2 regions of the Providencia sp. PROV004 genome follow, and region 1 is predicted to be linked to the other one. Evidence: predicted binding sites of a transcription regulator. Region 1 holds the regulator's gene; the other holds the start of a gene.
What was found. Region 1 encodes CRP, which controls carbon source genes, mostly activating them, when cyclic AMP is high. Its sites were predicted from a motif close to ATGTGANNNNNNTCACAT; they were not measured.
Positions count from the first base shown of each region.

Region 1 (4,505 bases):
TGAATCGGTTAATTTCATGCCTAAGGGAAGTTTTTCTGTATGATGTTTTTATTCCATGGTTCATTTTTACGTCATCTTTTGTCATAAAAAAGTTGCGTGTTTTCCAACATAATCATGTCGTAAAACCATCAAATAAGGCTCACAACCCTAACACCCGTTAATCCGCTTCATGCACTATTGATTAAAATAGTGCTTATAAGCGCAGCACAGGGAGTCCACGATGTCCAAAAAGCACCCAATTATTGCTATCACCGGTTCGAGCGGTGCTGGCACAACGTCAACTAGCCAAGCATTTCGTAAAGTTTTTCACCAATTAAATATCCAGCCTGCAACATTAGAAGGGGATAGTTTTCACCGCTATACACGCCCTGAAATGGATATGGCTATCCGTAAAGCCAGAGAACAAGGCCGGCACATCAGTTACTTTGGCCCCGAAGCGAATGATTTTGCTTTGCTTGAACAAACCTTAGTTGACTATGCAAAAACGGGTTGTGGGCAATCCCGTAAATATCTACATACTTATGATGAAGCGGTACCTTATGGCTTGCAGCCCGGGACATTTACCCCTTGGGAACCGCTGCCAGATAAAACGGATATTTTGTTTTATGAGGGGCTACATGGCGGTGTTGTCACACCGGAACATAATGTCGCACAACATGTTGATTTACTTGTCGGTGTTGTCCCTATAGTCAACCTAGAATGGATCCAAAAATTAATCCGTGATACGACAGAGCGAGGGCACTCCCGTGAAGCCGTTATGGACTCTGTCGTGCGTTCTATGGGCGACTATATTAATTACATCACGCCACAATTTTCTCGCACTCACATCAATTTTCAACGCGTTCCAACGGTAGACACCTCTAACCCATTTTCGGCTAAAGCTATTCCATCACAAGATGAAAGCTTTATTGTGATCCGCTTTCGTGGGCTAGAGCAAATTGATTTCCCCTATTTGCTATCAATGATATCTGGCTCTTTCATTTCTGCAATGAATACAATTGTCGTCCCCGGAGGAAAACTAGGTTTAGCCATGGAATTAATTATGGCGCCAATAGTCGAAAAACTAATTAATCAAAAGGACAACAATTAAATTATTTTTTGATTAATAAATAAGATGCTTATCATTAATTAAGGTAAGCATCTTTTAATTCAAATATACCAATAAAAATTAAATTTATTTTTAGTTTTTTATTTCAAAGCTGTGTGTGACTTCAACGGTTTTCTCTAACATCAATGCGACTGAACAATATTTTTCAGCAGAAAGTTGAACGGCTCGTTCGACCGCTTTTTCCGTTAATTCATTCCCTGTTACAATAAAATGTAAATGGATTTTCACAAAATAACGAGGGGCTTCTTCGCGACGCTGTGAGGTTAATTTCACCTCACAATCCGTAATATCATAGCGGCCCTTTTGTAGAATCGAAACGACATCAATCGCGCTGCAACCACCCGCAGCCATTAGCACCATTTCCATTGGGCTTGGGGCGTTATCACCTGCATTGCCGTCCATCATCACTTGGTGCCCAGACGCAGACTCCCCTAGAAAAGAAAGTCCTTCAACCCACTTAACTCTTGCTTCCATTATATTTCCCCTTGAAATGAAATCGGTTTAAAGGCTACATTGTTCCATAGATACAATGAATGTTATATCAACTTTATTTGGCTGAAGCGATACAGGGAAGACTTTCTTTATTGGATATGCTACAAACAATACTTAGTTGATAGGATTAAGATCAAAACTCAACGGTTTAATTGATCATATTATAGTGTTGATATCAATTTGCGTTACCCAAAGCAATCAAAAACGCTGAAGCAATCAGCTGTTAGATTATTTAAAGGTATATAAGGCAAATTAATATGCTAAGCTAGTGACTTTAAAGCCAGCCTTTCTAGTATGTTTTTCTGAATGGCTGCAATAACATACAGAGGATAACGCTAATGGTTCTCGGCAAGCCACAAACAGACCCTACTCTTGAATGGTTTTTGTCACACTGCCATATTCATAAATATCCATCCAAGAGCACTCTTATCCATCAGGGTGAGAAAGCAGAAACCCTTTACTATATCGTTAAAGGTTCGGTGGCTGTTTTAATTAAAGATGAAGAAGGCAAAGAAATGATCCTCTCTTACCTGAATCAGGGGGATTTCATTGGTGAGCTTGGGTTATTTGAAGAAGGGCAAGAACGTACTGCGTGGGTTAGAGCCAAAATAGCCTGCGAAGTTGCTGAAATTTCTTACAAAAAATTCCGTCAATTAATTCAGGTAAACCCTGATATTTTAATGCGCCTTTCTGCGCAAATGGCTAGTCGCTTACAAACAACATCTGAGAAAGTCGGTAACCTCGCATTCTTAGACGTTACAGGCCGTATTGCTCAAACGCTATTAAACTTAGCTAAACAACCTGATGCAATGACACACCCAGACGGTATGCAAATCAAAATTACTCGTCAGGAAATAGGCCAAATCGTGGGTTGTTCCCGTGAAACAGTCGGCCGTATTCTAAAAATGTTAGAAGACCAAAACCTGATCTCTGCACATGGTAAAACCATTGTTGTTTACGGTACTCGTTAATTAACCTTTCAGCCTGGCCACCTTTGGCTGGGCTATTTATTTATCATATTAAATTCTAATAAAATCGCTTCTTTATATTCTCTTTATCACTTCCCCTTATAGAATAATAATTATTATCTTATTAATTAGGGAAATATTTATGACCATTACATTAGGCTATTTATCGGGTAATCCGACGATTTTCAAAAAAATCATTAATTCCGATGATTTCATCAAAAAAATTTTTACGATTACCTCTTCACTGAAAAAAAGTCCACTTGATACGAATAACCAGCTAAAACCAACTCGTACCTGTAGCACTGAGAGTATTGATTCCGCCTATGAGAGCGACTTAGAAGAAACCAATAATATTAAGTGTTTAAGCACTGGTGAATTTTACGAAAAAGTCAATCAATTGAAAATTAAGCTATACGGAAAATATTCATCTACTTTTCTTTCTGAGCAAAGTACAGACTCATTAATAAAAGAAAATAGAGTTATTCTTGACCAATACAAAGAACTCCCCAAAAAAAATGCTGAATATGCTGATTTTTTATATCGCGATATTAGAATCCCTGGCATTAACAATAAAAGTCTACAAGAAAAAAAAGAGATTATAAAAAAATTTGTATTACCTAAACCTCTAACTAATAAAAATGGTTCAATGCTTCCTTTAAAAAAACAAATCATTCAAGAGTCTATTCGTCATATCACACTACCTTCCGTGGGTATAAAATATAAAACAGAAAGCAAATTTAATAAGAAATTAGTTTATATACATTACAAAATTTGTGAAGAAAATCGGCCTAATCAAAGAATCACCTCTTTGCCAAAAACCACTTTTGAGTTCAAGGGAAATATACCGCAAACAAAGTCATCATTACTAAGAGCACAACGAATAAAAGAACATTATAATTTATCGAGTAAAATTACCACACAGAAAACCAGCCTTAGCAAAGATAACTTAGCAAAAAATAAAATTTTAGTTAATAGTTCTGATTTATTAAAAATAATAGAAAAAGAATACCAATTTACCCAAGAAATGAATAACCATATAAAAATAATCGCTGAAATAGACGCCCAAATGAAGACTAACTCTCAATTACTAGCACTTTACAAGTCACCAATAATAAAATAAGTAAAATCGACTTATTATTCAATCAATTAAAATATTTGCATTGGCTAGAACAAATCCAAACACAAATATCACACACATGTAAATAAATAATCATAAACATCGATTTATTATATTAACTAACCTAAAAACAACCCAAAATAGCATTAATTGATAATTAAGGATCTCTCATGCACATAGACACCATCAATAGAAATGTAAGCAATCCCATCTTTAAAAAAAACATAGCATTAGAAATAGCGGAAAATTATTTCCCAATAATTAAGAAAATACGTAATACTAGATTGAATAATTTCATTCATTTATTTAGTTTTAACAAAAAAAACAAAGTAAATATGGATTCAAAGTTTTACTTAGAGTTAAAAAAAATAGAAACCAAAAAAAATGAGAATAACTCACGATTAAAAGTCGAATTAAATCAAAATAAAATAATATCATTAGAAAATGAACTACTTAAAAAGTCGTTTGAAATATCCCCAACAGTAAAAAACACTAAAGATGAAATTAATAGAAAAATAAGTAACGCATTAAAAATAGACAAGCCCTATGTAGAAGAATTAGTCAACAATAAAATAATTAAAGAACAGAATGACCTAATAGACCATTACACATACCATATTAAAAATATAGAATTAATTGAAACTAAAGAACAATTAAAAAATGATATATACAAATTAAAATTAGAGATAAAAAACGAGTCAAAAATAAGAGGGATTTATTATCTTGAAAAAAAACATGAAATATTAGAGTCATCATATAAAGAGATAGAAAATACATTTGGGGTGGAAGACCAAAATGAAAATTTAAAATCATTAATTAA
Region 1 covers NZ_CP042859.1:343,328-347,832, reverse strand. The annotation lists gene FVA69_RS01540 (YheU family protein) at 1-43, shown strand, start outside; gene FVA69_RS01535 (phosphoribulokinase) at 221-1,090, shown strand; gene FVA69_RS01530 (OsmC family protein) at 1,181-1,582, opposite strand; gene crp (cAMP-activated global transcriptional regulator CRP) at 1,939-2,571, shown strand; gene FVA69_RS01520 (hypothetical protein) at 2,711-3,688, shown strand; gene FVA69_RS01515 (hypothetical protein) at 3,856-4,505, shown strand, end outside.

Region 2 (4,505 bases), 1.5 Mb from region 1:
ATCACCAACAAATTGTGTCTGATCAACAATCCACTCACTAAAGGATTCGACGGTAACATCAAGCGGGTCATCATTCGCTACCTCCATCGGAGGAACAATACGGTCAACTGCGGAGTCTACAAAACCAATATGCTGCTCAACCCATTGATGTAACTCTTCAGGCAATTGAGCCAATACATGTTGCTTTAATTGGCTAGTTCCTCTCACCATATTTTCACATGCAATAATATTGAGTGGCTGGTTATTTCCCAACGATTTTCTATGAATAATGCCTTTAGCTATCGTTGAGGAAATTTTTTCAAGCACTTGAGGCCCGACTGCTGTTGTAAGCATATCTGCCGTTGCAATAAACTCTATCGTTTTAGGGTCATTACTATTAACAGCGTGAATGTGTTGGACTTTCTCAATACGATTTTCCTGACCAACAACATGAACATTATAAGATTGTTGATGTGCTAGTTGGTCAATTAATGGCTGATTGACATCCGTAAAAGTGACTTGTGAATTTGCGTCTGCTAATAATTTACCAATAAAACCGCGGCCTATATTTCCTGCACCAAAATGAATGACTTTCATTATTATTCTCCTTATGCTGCACTTTGAGACGCTAAAATTTCGAGTACTTCCTGAACATCTTGGGTTTCACATAAACGCTCAATGACCCCATCTTCATCTAAAGCGGAAGTAATTCGTGTAATAACTTCAATGTGCTCATTATTTTGTGCTGCAATACCAATCACTAAGCGAGCAATTTCATCGGGTTCTTCACCAAATTGTACGCCTTTAGGATATTGGCAAATAACAATGCCAGTTTTTAATACGCGGTCTTTGGCTTCTATTGTTCCGTGAGGTACCGCAATAGACTCTCCAAGATATGTTGGTGTTAGTTTTTCACGAGCTAGCATAGCCTCTATATATTCAGGCTCAACATACCCGCCTTCAACTAGCTTCTGCCCTACAAAGCGGATAGCTTGGGTTTTATTTTCTGCCGCCAGATTTAAATGAATGTGCTTCGCACTTAAAGTAAACAAAGCCTCTTCATGTTCGGTTATGTCATATGACTCATCATTAGCCGCAACAATAGTTTGTTTAATTAAATGCCCATCATTAGCTGCCTTAGGATTTTTTTTAGCTATTAAATTCGTGACTAAATCATTATACGTTTGACTATCTAAGAAGTTTGTTAAAGAAATATGGATTGCATTTGGCGCAAATGATTTCGCTCTTTGCGTTAAATCCCTATGAGTGATAACAATATCAACATTTTCTGGTAAATCGTTGATTGCCATATTAGTGACGGTGATGTCTAGCAAGCCAGCATCACGTACTTTTTTGGCTAATACCCCCGCTCCCATTGCACTTGAGCCCATGCCTGCATCGCAAGCGACAATAATGTTGTGCACTTGAGCTAAATTGATAGAAGCATCTTTATTGATTGAATTTACTGATGATGACTTTGATTGCGTTTTCATATTACGCATTTTTTTCGTCGCACTCTCGAGTTCATCATCATCACCAATTCGTGTTCGTTTTAATAAAAGAGCTGAAACGATGAAAGAAACAACTGTAGCACTTGCGACCGATAAAATAACGCCGATAAGTGATGATTTAGGCGTCATCAGTAGAACTGCAAATATTGAGCCCGGGGATGCAGGAGAGACTAACCCAGCATGAAAAAGGTTCATCACAAATACCCCTGTCATTCCACCCAGAATAACAGCAAGAATTAACCGAGGATTCATTAAGACGTAAGGAAAATAAATTTCATGGATGCCACCAAAAAAGTGAATAATTGCGGCTCCTGGCGCAGACTGCTTAGCATTACCTTTGCCAAAAAACATATACGCGAGTAAAACACCTAAACCGGGTCCAGGGTTGGCTTCAATTAAGAAAAAGATGGATGCACCTGTTTCTGATGCTTGCTGAATACCTAGTGGTGAAAAAATACCGTGATTGATAGCATTATTAAGAAATAAGATTTTGGCAGGTTCAACAAAAATAGACGTGAGTGGAAGTAAATTATTCTCCACCATCACATTTACACCGGCTGCTAATATCTTGGATAGCCCTGCAACAAGAGGCCCAATCGCTAAATAAGCCAAAATGGCTAATAACATACCGATAATGCCAGATGAAAAATTATTCACTAACATTTCAAAACCCGTTTTAATTTTGCCTTCTATCCACAAATCAAAACGTTTTATTGCATATCCGCCTAATGGACCAGCAATCATTGCCCCCATAAACATTGGCATGTCGGCCCCAACAATTACACCCATTGTTGTTATTGCGCCAACTATTCCACCCCGCTCTCCACCGACTAAACGGCCACCGGTATAACCGATTAATAGTGGTAGTAAATAGGTGATCATAGGGCCTACAAGTTGAGCTAATGTCTCATTAGGCCACCAGCCAGTTGGGATAAATAACGCAGTAATTAATCCCCAAGCGATAAAAGCACCGATATTAGGCATAACCATATTACTGAGGAAACGCCCAAAATTCTGTACCTTTAATTTGATATTTGATGTTACCATGACAGAACCCCGTGGTACGAGAATGATAAAGTAGTAACGTTATCGCCAAATAACGTCCGTGATTTTTTCAACACTTTCACTCTAGCATGAGCTTTATCAGATTCGCACCACGTGGGCCTTTATGTGATCAAAGTCACCATTACCCCCCTGTCCACCCTATATTTATATTGATGAAGCTCACAAAAAGCTCGTGTCACTAAATTACATTGATCTTTTTTTGCACTAAAAAACCATTTTTTGTGACTTAAATCACAAATTAAAAAACGTTATTTATCTTTAAATAGTGACTTTTGTCACAATTAATTTTCAGTTTCTCTTTTTTAATCCTATGAGCTGCTATCAAATTCTCAACTGACCAAATACTTTTTTAATTTTGTAATAAAATTACCAAATGTATTTTCTTTGTTTTTCTTTTTATGCTGCAACAAATCAGATTATCGTTTCTTATGGTCAATGCTTGTTATCGCTATTTGTAAACTTAATTCTTAATTACATTATTGTTATCTTTTAGCGACAATCTTAAATAGAGCTAACTGCAACATGTTATTATCAATACATTATTTAGCCTTGCTTCGCTGAGTGTTCATCGATAAATTACCTCTAATTTTCTTAATTAAAATGTGAATATCATGACGTTAACCGTTATTGTTTTTCTTTTAGTTTATATTGCAATGGGCTTTGGTAAGCTACCAGGCTTCAAAGTTGATAGAACTGGAGCTGCTGTTATTGGCGCCCTCGCTATGATGGCTATCGGCAGTATTACACCGCCTCATGCGTGGAATGCTATCGATTACCGAACGATTGGTATGTTATTTGGGCTTATGGTCGTTTCTGCTTCTTTTGTTGTGTCTGGTTTTTATAGTTGGACCGCAAACCGAGTGGCAATGCTAAAAGTTTCTCCCCCTACATTACTCGCGGTTTTAATTCTTGTCGGTGGCTTTCTTTCTGCATTTCTCACTAACGATGTTGTTGTTGTCGCCATGACACCATTATTAGTATCAATTAGTTTATCTCGCGGTTTAAACCCAATTCCATTTTTACTTGGTTTTTGTTTCGCGGCGAATAATGGCGCGGCCGGCTCATTAATTGGTAGCCCACAAAATATGATCGCAGCCCAAGGGCTCGATATCTCGTTTGTAGGCTTATTACAGGCATCAGCAATACCAGCCCTACTTTCTTTACCATTAACATGGTTGGTACTCGTTTGGTTATATCGTAATCGTTGGTATTTGGCTAAAGAAAATACGCTAGCAGCTTCCCCACAAAAAACCCAAGAAACATTAAATGTATGGGAGACAGCAAAAGCTGGTGTTATTACTTTCGCAGTCATCATTGCCTTTATTGTGACTGATATTCCTAAAGAACTTATAGCATTGACTGCTGCTGGTTTTTTATTATTAAACCGGTCCATTGCCTCGAGTGATATGCTTAAACTCGTCGACGGTAATCTTCTATTACTCATCATGGGGTTATTTGTTGTTAACGCTGCTTTTGCCGCCACAGGCCTTCCTCAGCAATTATTAACGGATTTACGAAGCTACGGTGTGGATCTCAATAATCCATTAGCCCTATTTTTAGTGACCGGTGTTCTAAGCACTATCGTTGGAAATAATCCCTCAGTTATGTTACTCGTCCCATTCTTAACACCTGATGGTAATGCCGATTCATTAGGCGCAGCTCTTGTATTGGGTTCAGGCTTTTCAAGTAATTTACTGGTCTTCGGTAGCCTTGCTGGAATTATTGTCGTTGAACAATCAGCGGCATATGGTGTAAAAATCTCTTTCGGTGAATTTTCTAAATCCGGAGGAGTTGTCGCGCTATTGTGTATGCTATTAGCCGCTGCATGGATTATAATTGCTTTATAGCCGTTTTAACCAATCTGCTATTACATTAGCAGATTGGTTATAATTATATTTCCTATGGAAGTATTGCAAAAGAACGCACAGGAAAACCACTGGCATTATTTGG
Region 2 covers NZ_CP042859.1:1,796,643-1,801,147, reverse strand. The annotation lists gene FVA69_RS07825 (mannitol-1-phosphate 5-dehydrogenase) at 1-576, opposite strand, end outside; gene FVA69_RS07820 (PTS mannitol transporter subunit IICBA) at 588-2,537, opposite strand; gene FVA69_RS07815 (SLC13 family permease) at 3,167-4,402, shown strand; gene FVA69_RS07810 (cyclase family protein) at 4,455-4,505, opposite strand, start outside.
Region 2: a site for CRP is predicted at 2,775-2,792, ahead of FVA69_RS07820 (PTS mannitol transporter subunit IICBA). Genes of this name have one in related genera too.